3 regions of the Mesorhizobium sp. RCAM 06353 genome follow, and region 2 is predicted to be linked to each of the others. Evidence: predicted binding sites of a transcription regulator. Region 2 holds the regulator's gene; each other region holds the start of a gene.
What was found. The regulator LexA, encoded in region 2, represses DNA repair genes until DNA is damaged. The targets are predictions, from matches to a motif close to TGTTCNNNNTGTGTTCNG.
Positions count from the first base shown of each region.

Region 1: a site for LexA is predicted at 1,828-1,845, ahead of dinB (DNA polymerase IV). Genes of this name have one in related genera too.
Region 3: a site for LexA is predicted at 2,096-2,113, ahead of recA (recombinase RecA). Genes of this name have one in related genera too.

Region 1 covers NZ_CM185031.1:4,430,008-4,434,100, forward strand. Annotated here, with positions in the region: gene AC56QX_RS21320 (Y-family DNA polymerase) at 1-1,103, opposite strand, end outside; gene AC56QX_RS21325 (ImuA family protein) at 1,018-1,779, opposite strand; gene dinB (DNA polymerase IV) at 2,047-3,087, shown strand; gene ligD (DNA ligase D) at 3,100-4,093, opposite strand, start outside.
Region 2 covers NZ_CM185031.1:4,765,120-4,769,212, reverse strand. Annotated here, with positions in the region: gene kynU (kynureninase) at 1-748, opposite strand, end outside; gene AC56QX_RS22950 (GntR family transcriptional regulator) at 915-1,685, shown strand; gene lexA (transcriptional repressor LexA) at 2,064-2,801, shown strand; gene AC56QX_RS22940 (ComEC/Rec2 family competence protein) at 2,795-4,093, opposite strand, start outside.
Region 3 covers NZ_CM185031.1:5,300,047-5,304,139, reverse strand. Annotated here, with positions in the region: gene AC56QX_RS25755 (pseudouridine-5'-phosphate glycosidase) at 1-871, opposite strand, end outside; gene AC56QX_RS25750 (carbohydrate kinase family protein) at 945-1,889, opposite strand; gene recA (recombinase RecA) at 2,171-3,271, shown strand; gene alaS (alanine--tRNA ligase) at 3,531-4,093, shown strand, end outside.

The DNA.
Region 1 (4,093 bases), 340 kb from region 2:
TTGGCAAGCACGTCGATGAGATCGGTGATGTCGGGCTCCGGCTCCTCGACCAGCGAGGAGATGATCTGCTTGGCTCCGAAGGGCTCGGCGAGGGTTGCGGTCAGCGCCATCAGTTCGATGCCGAAACCGGGATCGACAGTTTCGATGCGGCCGGTCAGGAGACGGGTCAGCCGTTTGACATCGCGAACTGGCACGGCGGTGCCGACGCGAATGGCCTCGATGCGGTTGTCGACGCGATGAAACAGCAGGTCCAGCCGGCGTGCGCCGAGCCCCTTGGCCTCAAGCGCCTCGCAGAGGGTTTCGACGAGCTTGCCGGTATAGCGGGCGATCGTCTCGGCGGCGCCGATCGGCTCGCCGAAGGCCCGACGCACCTCGATGAGTTCGGGAGAGCGGGCGGGCTCGAAGGGTTCGCTGCGCCGCCCCATGGCCTGGTCCAGGCGACGGCCGAGTTCGGGCCCGAAGCGAAGGGTGAGAGAGGCGCGCGGCGCCGCCTCGACTTCGCCCACCCGTTCGAACCCGAGCTTGAGCAGGCCTTCGACGATATCGTGGGAAAGCCGCAGGGCGCCGATCGGAAGACCGCGCATAATCGCCGGGGCTTGCCTCACTGGCACGATGAAGGTTGGCCGGTCGAGGAAGCGCGCGCAGGCATGAGCGGCCCCCCAGGTGTCCGCGACGGCGGCACGTGCCTCGATGCCGGACGCTGCCATGCGCGACACCAATCCCTCTAGCATGGCGTCCTCACCGCCATGCAGATGGTCGGCGCCCGTGGTGTCGATGATGAGGCCATCGGGCGGATCGGTGGCGACGATTGGCGCATAGCGCAGCGACCAGAGGGCCATTCTATCGAGAGCCTCGGCGTCGCCCGCCAGATCAAGATCGAAGCTCTGCAAGTTGGACACCAGCACCTGGGCCTTGCTCGCCGGCATGCCGATGCGCAGGCCCGCCGCGCGCGCCGCTGCGTCCGCGGCCAGCACGAGCCGCCGGTTTCCCTGTCGGCCGAGCATGACGATCGGGGTTTCAGCCGATGGCGCGGACTGGCCCATTGCGCGCCTTAGGCGATCGGTCGGCCAGGTCGGAAAATAGAGCGAGACGACCCTTGTCATCGCAGGCTTCCACTTCAAAATCGGCGCTTTCTCCAGCCCGCACCCGGATCAGCTCAAGCTGCCAGCGAGCGCGGTCGATGCCGGGGACCGGCAAAGGGCGGGAGGGCAGCGCGGTGACGCGCCAGCGGGTGACCGCGGCAGTTGGTTGTCCAAAATCGGTCGCCTCGGTCTGGCGCCGCCAGCGGCGGATGGCGATGCCGATGGCGCCGGAGGTTTCGGCGGCAAGTTGTAGTCGGCGGGAGGCGGTCATGGAGAGACGGGCGAGTTCGGCTACGACGGCCCCTAGGCCGCCATGACGAAGCCCTTCCTCGAAACAGGCGAGTACGGCGGCCTCGTCGCCGGCCTCGACATAGACGACGCGTCCGGGCAGCAGCCCGGCCTGGGCGAGGGCAGGGGCGAAGAGATCCTGCCGGGTGACGCACCACAGCACCTTGCCTTTGGCGCGCGCGGCAATGCCGGCGGCAAAGAGCGCCGCCGCCGCACCATCGATTGCCCCGTTCCGGCCACCGGCAACCTCGTGAAGCGCGCCGAGCGCCAGCCCGCCTCCCGGCAGGACCTTGTCGATCCCGGGAACACCGAAGGGAAGCGTCGCGCGGTTACGCGCCGGCCCGCCTTCGAGGCGCGCGATACGCTCGCGAAGCGCAGCGATAGCGGGGCTGGCGGCCGGCTGACCCATGAACGAACTACTCTCAAACACTCTTCCCAATGGATTTCGGGGCTGATATGTTCCTTATTTGTTCTCTTTGGTGCCTGAGAGTCAATCGGACTCGTCGCGTCGCTTCGAGAGTTGATCCCAGGCTGCACTCCGTCGAGTTGCGGTCTATCTTGAAATGCCGACAGGTGACGCAGGGACGACGAGGTGGGCGAGCGAGTTGACAGCGGCCTAGAAGCTGATGCGCCGAGGGTAGGCACGGCAATCCTTCGGAAGATCATCCATGTCGACATGGATGCCTTCTTTGCCTCGGTCGAACAGCGCGACAACCCGGAGCTGCGCGGCAAGCCGGTGGCAGTCGGCGGCTCGGCGGCGCGCGGTGTGGTGGCCGCTGCCAGCTATGAGGCCAGGAAGTTCGGCGTGCGATCAGCCATGCCCTCGATCACCGCGAAACGCAAATGTCCCGAACTGATCTTCGTACACCCACGCTTCGATGCGTACCGGGCCGTCTCCCAGCAGATCCACGCGATCTTTGCCGAGCACACGCCACTGATCGAGCCGCTTTCGCTCGACGAAGCCTATCTCGATGTCACCGACAATCTGCAAGGCATTCCGGTCGCCACGACGATCGCGGAAATGATCCGCGCGAAGATCAAGTCCGAGACCGGTCTGACGGCCTCGGCCGGCGTCAGCTACAACAAATTCCTGGCCAAGCTCGCCTCCGGCCAGAACAAGCCGGATGGGCTGTTCGTCATCACTCCGAAAATGGGGCCGGCTTTTGTCGAGGCATTGCCCGTGCGGAAGTTCCATGGCGTTGGCCCGGCGACTGCCGACAAAATGGCCCGGCTCGGCATCGAAACCGGCGCCGATCTGCGCGCACAGAGCTTGGCGTTCCTGGAGGAGAAGTTCGGGAAGGCAGGCCCCTACTATTACTGGATCGCTCGCGGCATCGACGAACGGCCGGTGCGGCCCGATCGCGAGCGCAAGTCTGTGGGGGCCGAGGACACCTTCGCGAGCGACCTGTTTGATCTCGAAAGTGCTCGCAAGGAGTTGGCGCCATTGGTCGCCAAGGTCTGGCGGTATTGCGAGGAAAGATCGATCCAGGGTCGCACGGTGACATTGAAGGTGAAATTCGCCGACTTCCAGCAGATCACGCGCAGCCGCACGATCGGAGGCGCCATCGAGGGCGAAGCCGACCTAGCGACCGTCAGCGGCACCCTCCTCGATCAGGTATTTCCTGTCAGCAAGGGGATCCGCCTGCTCGGGGTGACACTTTCAAATATAACCGGAACGCGAACCGAGGCCGATCGGCAGATGTCGCTGACGATCTAGGACTGGCTGCACCTATCGGACTGCTTTTCGGATCCGCTCTGTCAGCGTTTGTTCGACATCGAAATAGCCCTCCCAGGCGTCGGACTCCTGAGCCCGGGCGGCGGCAGTGAAAACGTCAAATGCGCTGGCACTCTTGAATGTCGGCAGCTCATCCCAAGTGACGGGTACGGCGCACGACGCACCGGACCGCGCGCGGGTCGACCACGGGCAAATCGCCGTGGCGCCCTGTCCATTGCGCAGATAGTCGATGAACATGCGGCCCTTGCGCCGCGCCTTGCTCATATTCGCGACGAAGCGGGACGGATCCGTGCGGGCCAGCAGTTCGGCGAAGTCCTGGCAGAAGTTCTTGACTGCTTCCCAGTCGGCCTCGGGCACGAGTGGCACGACCACATGCACGCCTTTGCCACCGGACAGCAGCGGCCAGGATCGAAGTCCGAGGGCCTCCAGCACGCCATGGATGTCGAGGGCCGCCTGCTTGACGTCGCCAAAGCCCAGGCCCTCATCGGGGTCGATGTCGAAGATTATTCGGTGCGGCAGGCTCGGCTGCTGGCGCAGGCTTCCCCAGACGTGGAATTCGAGCACGTTCATCTGGACGCCGGCGATCAGCCCTGCCAGGTCATCGATCCAAAGGATGCGGCTTTCCTTACCGGACATTTTCTCCAATTGGCCATTATGGATGGCCTTGGGCATGCCTGGCAGCTTGTGCTTCTGAAAAAATGTCTGCTCGAGGTCACCGTCGGTGTCGCGCACAAGCGAAAGGGGCCGGTCTTGGATGTGTGGCAGCATCTTCTCGGCGACTGCGGCGTAGTACGCGGCGAGCGTCGCCTTTGTCACCTTAGTGCCGGGGTACCTGATCTTGTCAGGATGGGTCAGCGTCACGCCCAACGCACTGGCGATCTCCTTGCCCATCCTGGGATCCAGATTGGCGGCGGTCGCGGGCGCCCTTGGCATTTCCATCACCACCTGATCGGCTCGCTTGTCTTCGCGCATGCCCTCGAAGCTTGGA
Region 2 (4,093 bases):
GATGGACATCGTCGTGATGGCGTGTGGCGGCATAGACAAAGGCCGGCGCGCCCGGGCCGCCATTGAGATATTTGTAGGTGCAACCGATGGCGAAATCGGCATTGGCGCTGTCGAGCTCGACCGGCAAGGCGCCGGCCGTGTGGCAGAGATCCCAGACGATCAGCGCGCCAGCCTGGTGGGCCTTGCGCGTCAGCGCGGCCATGTCACGCAACTGCCCGGATTTGTAATTGACGTGGTTGACCAGGATGACCGCGACGCGCTCGTCGATCAGCTCTTCAATGGTTGATGCATCGACGCCTTCGAGCCGCAGCACCGTGCCCGGCCGCGTCGAGGCCACGCCTTCGGCCATATAGAGATCGGTCGGAAAGCTGTCGCCCTCGGCAACGATGACCGAGCGGTCCGGCCGCATGTTGAGTGCGGCATGCAGCACCTTGTAGATGTTGATCGAGGTCGTATCGCAGACCACCGTCTGGCCCCTCGCCGCTCCGATCAGGCGCCCGAGCTGATCGCCAAGCGCGACCGGCATATCGAACCAGCCGGCGGTGTTCCAGGCACGGATCAGGTCTTGCGCCCACTCCTGCGTCGCCGCCTTGTGCAGTTCGTTGAAGACGGCGGGTGCCGCGGCGCCCAGCGAATTGCCGTCGAGATAGATCACGCCTTCCGGCAAAATGAACCGGTCGCGCATGGCACGCAGCGGATCCGCCGCATCCATGGCTTCGACTGCTGCGAGATCGAGCGTTGCATTCATGATCGATTGTCCTTCGCGCATAGGCGCGCCCAGATGAACACGTCAGGTGAAATCGGCTGGCCGATCATGGGCAGTCGGCCAGACCCTGTCAAACATTATATATAATTTACGCCATGGAAGGCTTTCATATATAATCGTTGGCGTGGCAGTCCAAGGATGAGACAAGATGCTGGACGAAGGACTCTCGAAGACGGAAGCGGCCTACAGGCTGCTGCGTCGCGATATCCTCACGACCCGTCTGCGGCCTGGCGCGCCGCTCAAGCTCAGCGCGCTGCGCAACAGCTATGGCATTGGCTGGACACCGTTGCGTGAAGCGCTGTCGCGACTGGAGGCGGAGCGCCTGGTGACTTCCATCAGCAATCGTGGCTTTGCCGTCGCCCCGGTTTCGCGCATCGAATTGGAAGACCTGTCGCGCGCCAGGTGTGTCGTCGAACTGCCACTGCTCCAGCAATCGATCGAGAAAGGTGGCCACGATTGGGAAAACGCCGTCGTCGCCGCGCATTACCGGTTGTCGCGTTGCAAGACTGCGGTCGACGATCCATCCGACGCAGTGGTCGACGAATGGGATGAAAAGCACGAGGCTTTCCACGCAGCCCTGCTCAGCGCGGCAGCATCGCCCTGGCTGCTGACTTTCCATTCCACGATCGCGGATCAGTTGCGTCGCCATCACCGTTTTCTCGTCCTGGCGCCAACGCTGCGGGCAGCCGCCGGCCTGCAGCATGGTTATGAGGAAGCCGTGGAAGCGTTGCGCCAGGCGGTCGCAATCGAACACCACACCGCGCTCATGGAAGCGGCGCTCGATCGCGACGTCGAGCGGGCAAAGGCACTGATGACGGCGCATATCGGCTACACGCTGCATGTCTATGTTCACAGCGAAGACAGCGGCACCAACACCTCCACCGCACGCGCCGGCAGCCTGAAATCGGTTTCCGGATGACGCTTGCGCGGCGTCCAGATCCCCGCGGCCTGTGTCCGCCCCGGAGCCAGTGATTGTTGGCGTTTTGATTTCGTTTCGTTCCGCCGGAAATGGCTCTATAAGCCATACAAATCCACCTCGCGAACGCCTTTGAAACGCCTGGTGCCAAAGCGCATCCAGGGGTAGGCCACAGGCTATTAACCAAAACGATTTCAATGCGCACGCCAGCGGCGGAGGTGGTCGATTGCCGTACGCAGCCAGGGGCAAAAAATTTCAGACATCTTAACAAATTCACTAAACTTTAAACGGTTGCAGAACACAACTGGAACAGATAGTGTTTGTTCTGGGTTTGTTTTTCGATTCTGGTTCAGACCTTTTGTTCAAGCCTTGGGGGCTGCCATGCTGACGCGTAAGCAACATGAACTCTTGATGTTCATTCATGAACGGCTGAAGGAAAGCGGCATTCCGCCCTCCTTCGACGAGATGAAGGAAGCGCTCGATCTCGCCTCCAAGTCAGGGATCCATCGCCTGATCACGGCGCTGGAGGAACGCGGTTTCATCCGCCGGCTGCCCAACCGTGCACGCGCGCTGGAAGTGCTGCGGCTGCCGGATTCGATAGCGCCCGGCCTCAACGCGGCAAAGAAATTCTCGCCAAGCGTCATCCAGGGCAGCCTCGGTCAGGGCGGCCTTGGCCGTCAGATCAAGCCGGCATCGTCGCGTTTGCCCGCGGCCGGCAATGACGACGATGTGGTTTCCGCCGTGTCGATCCCGGTGATGGGGCGTATCGCCGCCGGTGTGCCGATCGATGCCATCCAGCATCAGACGCATTCTATCTCGGTGCCGCCGGACATGATCATGGGTGGTGAGCACTATGCGCTGGAGGTCAAGGGCGACTCGATGATCGAGGCCGGCATCTTCGATGGCGATACCGTCATCATCCGCAACGCCGATACCGCCCAGCCTGGCGAGATCATCGTGGCGCTCGTGGATGAAGAGGAAGCGACGCTGAAGCGGTTTCGCCGCAAGGGTGCCTCGATCGCGCTTGAAGCCGCCAATCCGGCCTACGAGACGCGTATTTTCGGCCCCGACAGGGTCAAGGTACAAGGCAAGCTCGTCGGGCTGATCCGGCGCTACTGAGCAGGAGCGGCCGGCTTTTCGGGTTTGCGCCAGGGCAACAGCCCTCTCGCCTCACGTGAATATTTGCGCTGCGCATGCCAGGGCCGATACGGGCCATCCACCGCGAAGCTGACGATTGGCGGACCGGTCGCTGATTGGCGGTCGAAGAAGACAGCAGCACTGCCCTTGCGTGCGAGCTGCCGTTTGGTGACGACGAGAACAAGCGGATTGTGACAGGCGTCATAGCCCGTCGCGTCATTGACGACGATCAGGTCTGCGAAACCGCAGGCCTTCCATGTGTCCTTGCGATCTTCGACATACGCGATGATCGCGCCGGACGGGTGCCGGGCGAGACAGACGCCGTCCGTGCAATAGAACGGTGCTCCCGGCGGCAGGTTGACCGCATCGGCAATGTCGAATTGTCCCTCCGCCTTGTTGAACATCTCCGGCACGACGATGGTTTCGGAAGTCAGCGCGCGTTTCCAATTGTCGACGGTGAACTCGTTCGGGCGAGCCCGGCTGACCGCGAGTTCGCCGCCACCGATCGGCAGCGCGACCAGCCGCGCATCTTCCGAGATCAGCACATCCGGCGTGCGTGTAGCCGACACCGTCAACAGGCCGGCAAGCGCGAATGGCAGCGCTGCGAGCCGCAGCCAGGTCGTCGCCATCGTCGCGATAACCAGGGCGACGGTCACCAGCAGGACGGATTGCTGCGAGATCAGCCCGACCGCATCGACTGGAGAGCGTTCCGAAATCCACGCCGATATGGCGATCATCGCCGTCAGACCCTTGCCCATCAGGTAAAGGGATGGTGCATCCAATCCGAACGGCATCAGCAACGCGCTGGCAACGGCCAGGAACATCACGACCGACACGATCGGCATAACGGCTAGGTTGGCGAACAGGCTGAGCGGCGACACCCGCTGGAAATGCCAGATGGCAAACAGCGCCGTGGCGCAGCCGGCGATGATGGAGGTCATGGCCAATCCGCCCGTCGCCAGCAGAAATTTTCGCGTGAGAAAGCTCGGCAGGGATCGCTTTGGCGGTGGCGGTCTTGTCTTTCCCGCATGGTGATCCGCCCAACCGGCATAGGCGCCAACCAATGCCGCGGTCGCGGCGAACGACATCTGGAAGCTCGGGCCGACCACTTCGTGCGGCGACACCACGATGACGGCGATCGCCGAGATCGCCAGATTGCGCATGGTCAGCGCCGCGCGATCGAACAGGACGGCAATCAGCATCACCGCCAGCATGATGAAGCTGCGCTCGGCGGCAACGACGACGCCGGAAATGACGAGATAGGCGGCGATCGA
Region 3 (4,093 bases), 530 kb from region 2:
CCAGCGCGATGTTGGTCTTCAGGCTCCGGCCGCCGGTCAGTTCGAGGATTTTGCCCAGCAGGAACGGCGTGACCGCCTTGCCGGTCACGTTGAGCGCCTCGGCAGCCTTCTGCGCCGCCTCGATATAGCCGGCCATCTCTTCAGCCGGGATTTCGTGGTTCTCGGGCACCGGGTTGGCGATCAGCATGCCGCCACCCAGGCCCAGCGCAACCCTGGTCCGGTAGAAATGCGCGATCTCTTCCGGCTTGTGCAAGGTCAGCGGCGCGCGGAAGGGTGACTGCCGCGACCAGAAGGCCGGCATGGTCTCCGAGCCATGGCCCACCACGGGCACGCCGCGCGTTTCCAGAACCTCCAGCGTCTTTTCGATATCAAGGATGGCCTTGGCGCCGGCCGAGACGACGATGACCGGTGTGCGCGCCAACTCGTCGAGGTCGGCGGAGATATCAAAACTCTTTTCGGCGCCCTTGTGCACGCCGCCTATGCCGCCGGTGGCGAACACTTTTATCCCCACCATATGTGCCGCGATCATCGTGGCGGCGACTGTCGTGCCGCCAGTGCGCCCTTGCGCGACGGCAAAGCCGAGGTCGGCGCGTGACAGCTTCATGGCGTCACCGGTCATGGCCAGCGATTCGCGCTCGCCGTCGGAAAGGCCGATCTTGATGCGGCCGCCAACCACGGCGATCGTCGCCGGCACGGCACCGCCGTCGCTGATGATCTTCTCGACATTCGCCGCCATGGCGCCGTTGTCGGGATAGGGCATGCCATGGGTGATGATGGTGCTTTCCAACGCCACCACCGGCCGCCCGGCGGCCAGCGCCTGCGCCACCGGCGCGTGGATGTCGATGAAGGGGCGGGCGGTCTCTGGGGTCATCTGCATCTCCAACCGGAGTGCGGCGCATCGGTCTGGATACGCGCTTCACTCAGGCACTATGAATTTGCCGGTCTCATGCCACTTCCCTGGCCTCCGGCACAAGGGCCAGCGCTTCAGTGAAGCTTGCTGCGCTGAAATCGGGAACGGCGTCGGCGCTTTCGATGGCTAGCGTCGCCGCCGCGACGCCGTCGCGCAAGGCCTGGCGCAAAGGGATGCCGCGCAGCAAGGCCGCGATCGTTGCACCCGCCAGTGCGTCGCCGGCACCGGTGACATCGGCAACCCTCCTCGGCGGCGGCGGCAGGATCGAGAAGGCGCCTGCTTCGTCGAAACCCAGCACCGGTGCGCTGCCCGCCGTCACGATGCCGCTGGCAAGGCCACTGCATCGCAACCCGTCGATGAGATCTCGGTCGGCGGCATCGGCATGCACGCCGGCCAGCGCGATGGCCTCTCGCCGGTTCATGAACAGCTGAGCCAGCGCGCCGAGCACCGGTATCAGCCGGATCACCTTGGCCGGCGAAATGGCAATGGCGAATACAGGTTTGCCGGCGGCAAGCGAAACCAGCCGCTCCAACGCTGCCGACGGCAGATTGGCGTCGCACAGGACGGCATCGGCGGCACTGATCGCCTCGCGGACCTTGGAGCGCCTCATCTGCTTGGGGAACGCCAGATCGTATAGCGCCATATCGGCAAAGCCCACGATCAGTTCGCCCTCGCGGTCAATCAGCGCCGTATAGCTCGGCGTCGTGCGGTCGAGGAACACGGCCGACAGATCGGCAATGCCTGCTTCCGCTATGGCGCGTGAAACCGTGTCGCCCGCCGCATCGCCGCCCCGCATCGAAAGCAGTGAAGCCGAGGCGCCGCGCCGCACCGTGCTGCGCAGCGCGTTGAAGACGCCGCCGCCGACATCCTCGCGCATCGTGCCCGGATTGGACGCGGCCGGCACATAACCGCCGGACACCTGGCCACGCCGGTCGATATGAGCGCCGCCCACGGCCAGTATTTTCTTGGATTTCACCATGCCGGCGATATGACCTTTGTTATTCCAGTCGCACAAGCGCTAGGCTGTGCGACGGAGCTTCGCATGCAAGGCAGCGATTCGGCGGATCGAAACAAGGAAGCCGTCTGGCCCAATGCGAGGTGCCTTCCTGTTCGATGATTTGGTACGAAAAAAGAACAAATCCGGATATTGTTTGTTTTTCAGATATTTGATCCCTCTTGCCAAACGAGAACAAAAAAGGTACAAAATGGCAGGGATTACGGATTGTCCGGCGTTCATTGACGACCAAGGGGTGATGTATCATGGCTCAGAATTCTTTGCGGCTTGTAGAGGATAAGGCAGTGGACAAATCAAAGGCTCTGGATGCGGCGCTGTCGCAAATCGAGCGGGCGTTCGGCAAGGGCTCAATCATGCGGCTCGGCGCGAACGAGCAGGTCGTCGAGATCGAAACGGTGCCGACCGGCTCGCTCGGCCTCGACATCGCGCTTGGCGTCGGTGGCCTGCCGCGCGGCCGTATCATCGAGATCTACGGGCCGGAAAGCTCGGGCAAGACGACGCTGGCGCTGCACACCGTGGCCGAAGCCCAGAAGAAGGGCGGCATCTGCGCCTTCGTCGACGCCGAACATGCGCTCGATCCGGTCTATGCCCGCAAGCTTGGCGTCGACCTTGAAAACCTGCTGATCTCGCAGCCCGACACCGGCGAGCAGGCGCTGGAGATCTGCGACACGCTGGTGCGTTCCGGCGCCATCGACGTGCTGGTGGTCGATTCGGTGGCGGCGCTGACGCCGCGTGCCGAAATCGAAGGCGAGATGGGCGATTCGCTACCGGGCCTGCAGGCCCGTCTGATGAGCCAGGCGCTGCGCAAGCTGACCGCTTCGATCTCGCGCTCCAACACCATGGTCATCTTCATCAACCAGATTCGCATGAAGATCGGCGTCATGTTCGGCTCGCCCGAAACCACCACCGGCGGCAATGCGCTGAAATTCTACGCTTCGGTGCGTCTCGACATCCGCCGCATCGGCTCGGTCAAGGACCGCGACGAGGTCGTCGGCAACCAGACCCGCGTCAAGGTGGTCAAGAACAAGCTGGCGCCGCCCTTCAAGGTGGTCGAGTTCGACATCATGTATGGCGAGGGCGTGTCCAAGACCGGCGAACTGGTCGACCTCGGCGTCAAGGCCGGCGTGGTCGAGAAGTCGGGCGCCTGGTTCTCGTACAATTCGCAGCGTCTCGGCCAGGGCCGCGAAAATGCAAAACTGTTCCTGCGCGACAATCCCGATACCGCGCGCGAGATCGAACTGGCGCTGAGGCAGAATGCCGGGCTGATCGCCGAGAAATTCCTCGAGAATGGTGGCTCCGAGGGCAGTGGCGACGACGGTTTCGAGGACGAAGCCGGCGCGATGTAGGGCAATTGCCGGAGTTCGGCCATAATCCCGGTCTATGATCTGTGGCTTAAGTAACTGAGTTCTGTAGTATCGCGTTCAAAACCGCCGGCCTTCGTGCCGGCGGTTTTCGTTTTTGGGGGACGGCAAGCTCGTCAGTTGGCCCAATTCCGTGTTTCTGGACAGGCTGGGGCGTGCCCGCTAAAAGGCCAAATCTATTTCTGCAAAGCAGAGACCAGTTTCCGCCGGCCGCGCCGGCGGTTTTCGCGAAAAGGCAGCAGTCATGAGTGGCGTGAACGAGATCCGGTCGACCTTTCTCGACTATTTCCGCAAGGAGGGCCACGAGGTCGTGGCCTCGAGCCCGCTCGTGCCGCGCAACGATCCGACATTGATGTTCACCAATGCCGGCATGGTGCAGTTCAAGAACGTCTTCACCGGGCTGGAGAAGCGGTCCTATTCGCGTGCCACCACCGCCCAGAAGAGCGTGCGCGCGGGCGGCAAGCACAACGACCTCGACAATGTCGGCTACACCGCTCGCCATCTGACCTTCTTCGAGATGCTCGGCAATTTTTCGTTCGGCGATTACTTCAAGGAGCGCGCCATCGAGCTTGCCTGGAATCTCATCACCAAGGAGTTCGGGCTGAACAAGGACAAGCTGCTGGTCACCGTCTATCACACGGACGACGAGGCGGCCGGCTTCTGGAAGAAAATCGCCGGCTTCTCGGACGATCGTATCATCCGCATCGCGACGTCGGACAATTTCTGGGCGATGGGCGACACCGGTCCCTGCGGTCCTTGCTCGGAGATCTTCATCGATCGTGGTGAGCACATCTGGGGCGGTCCTCC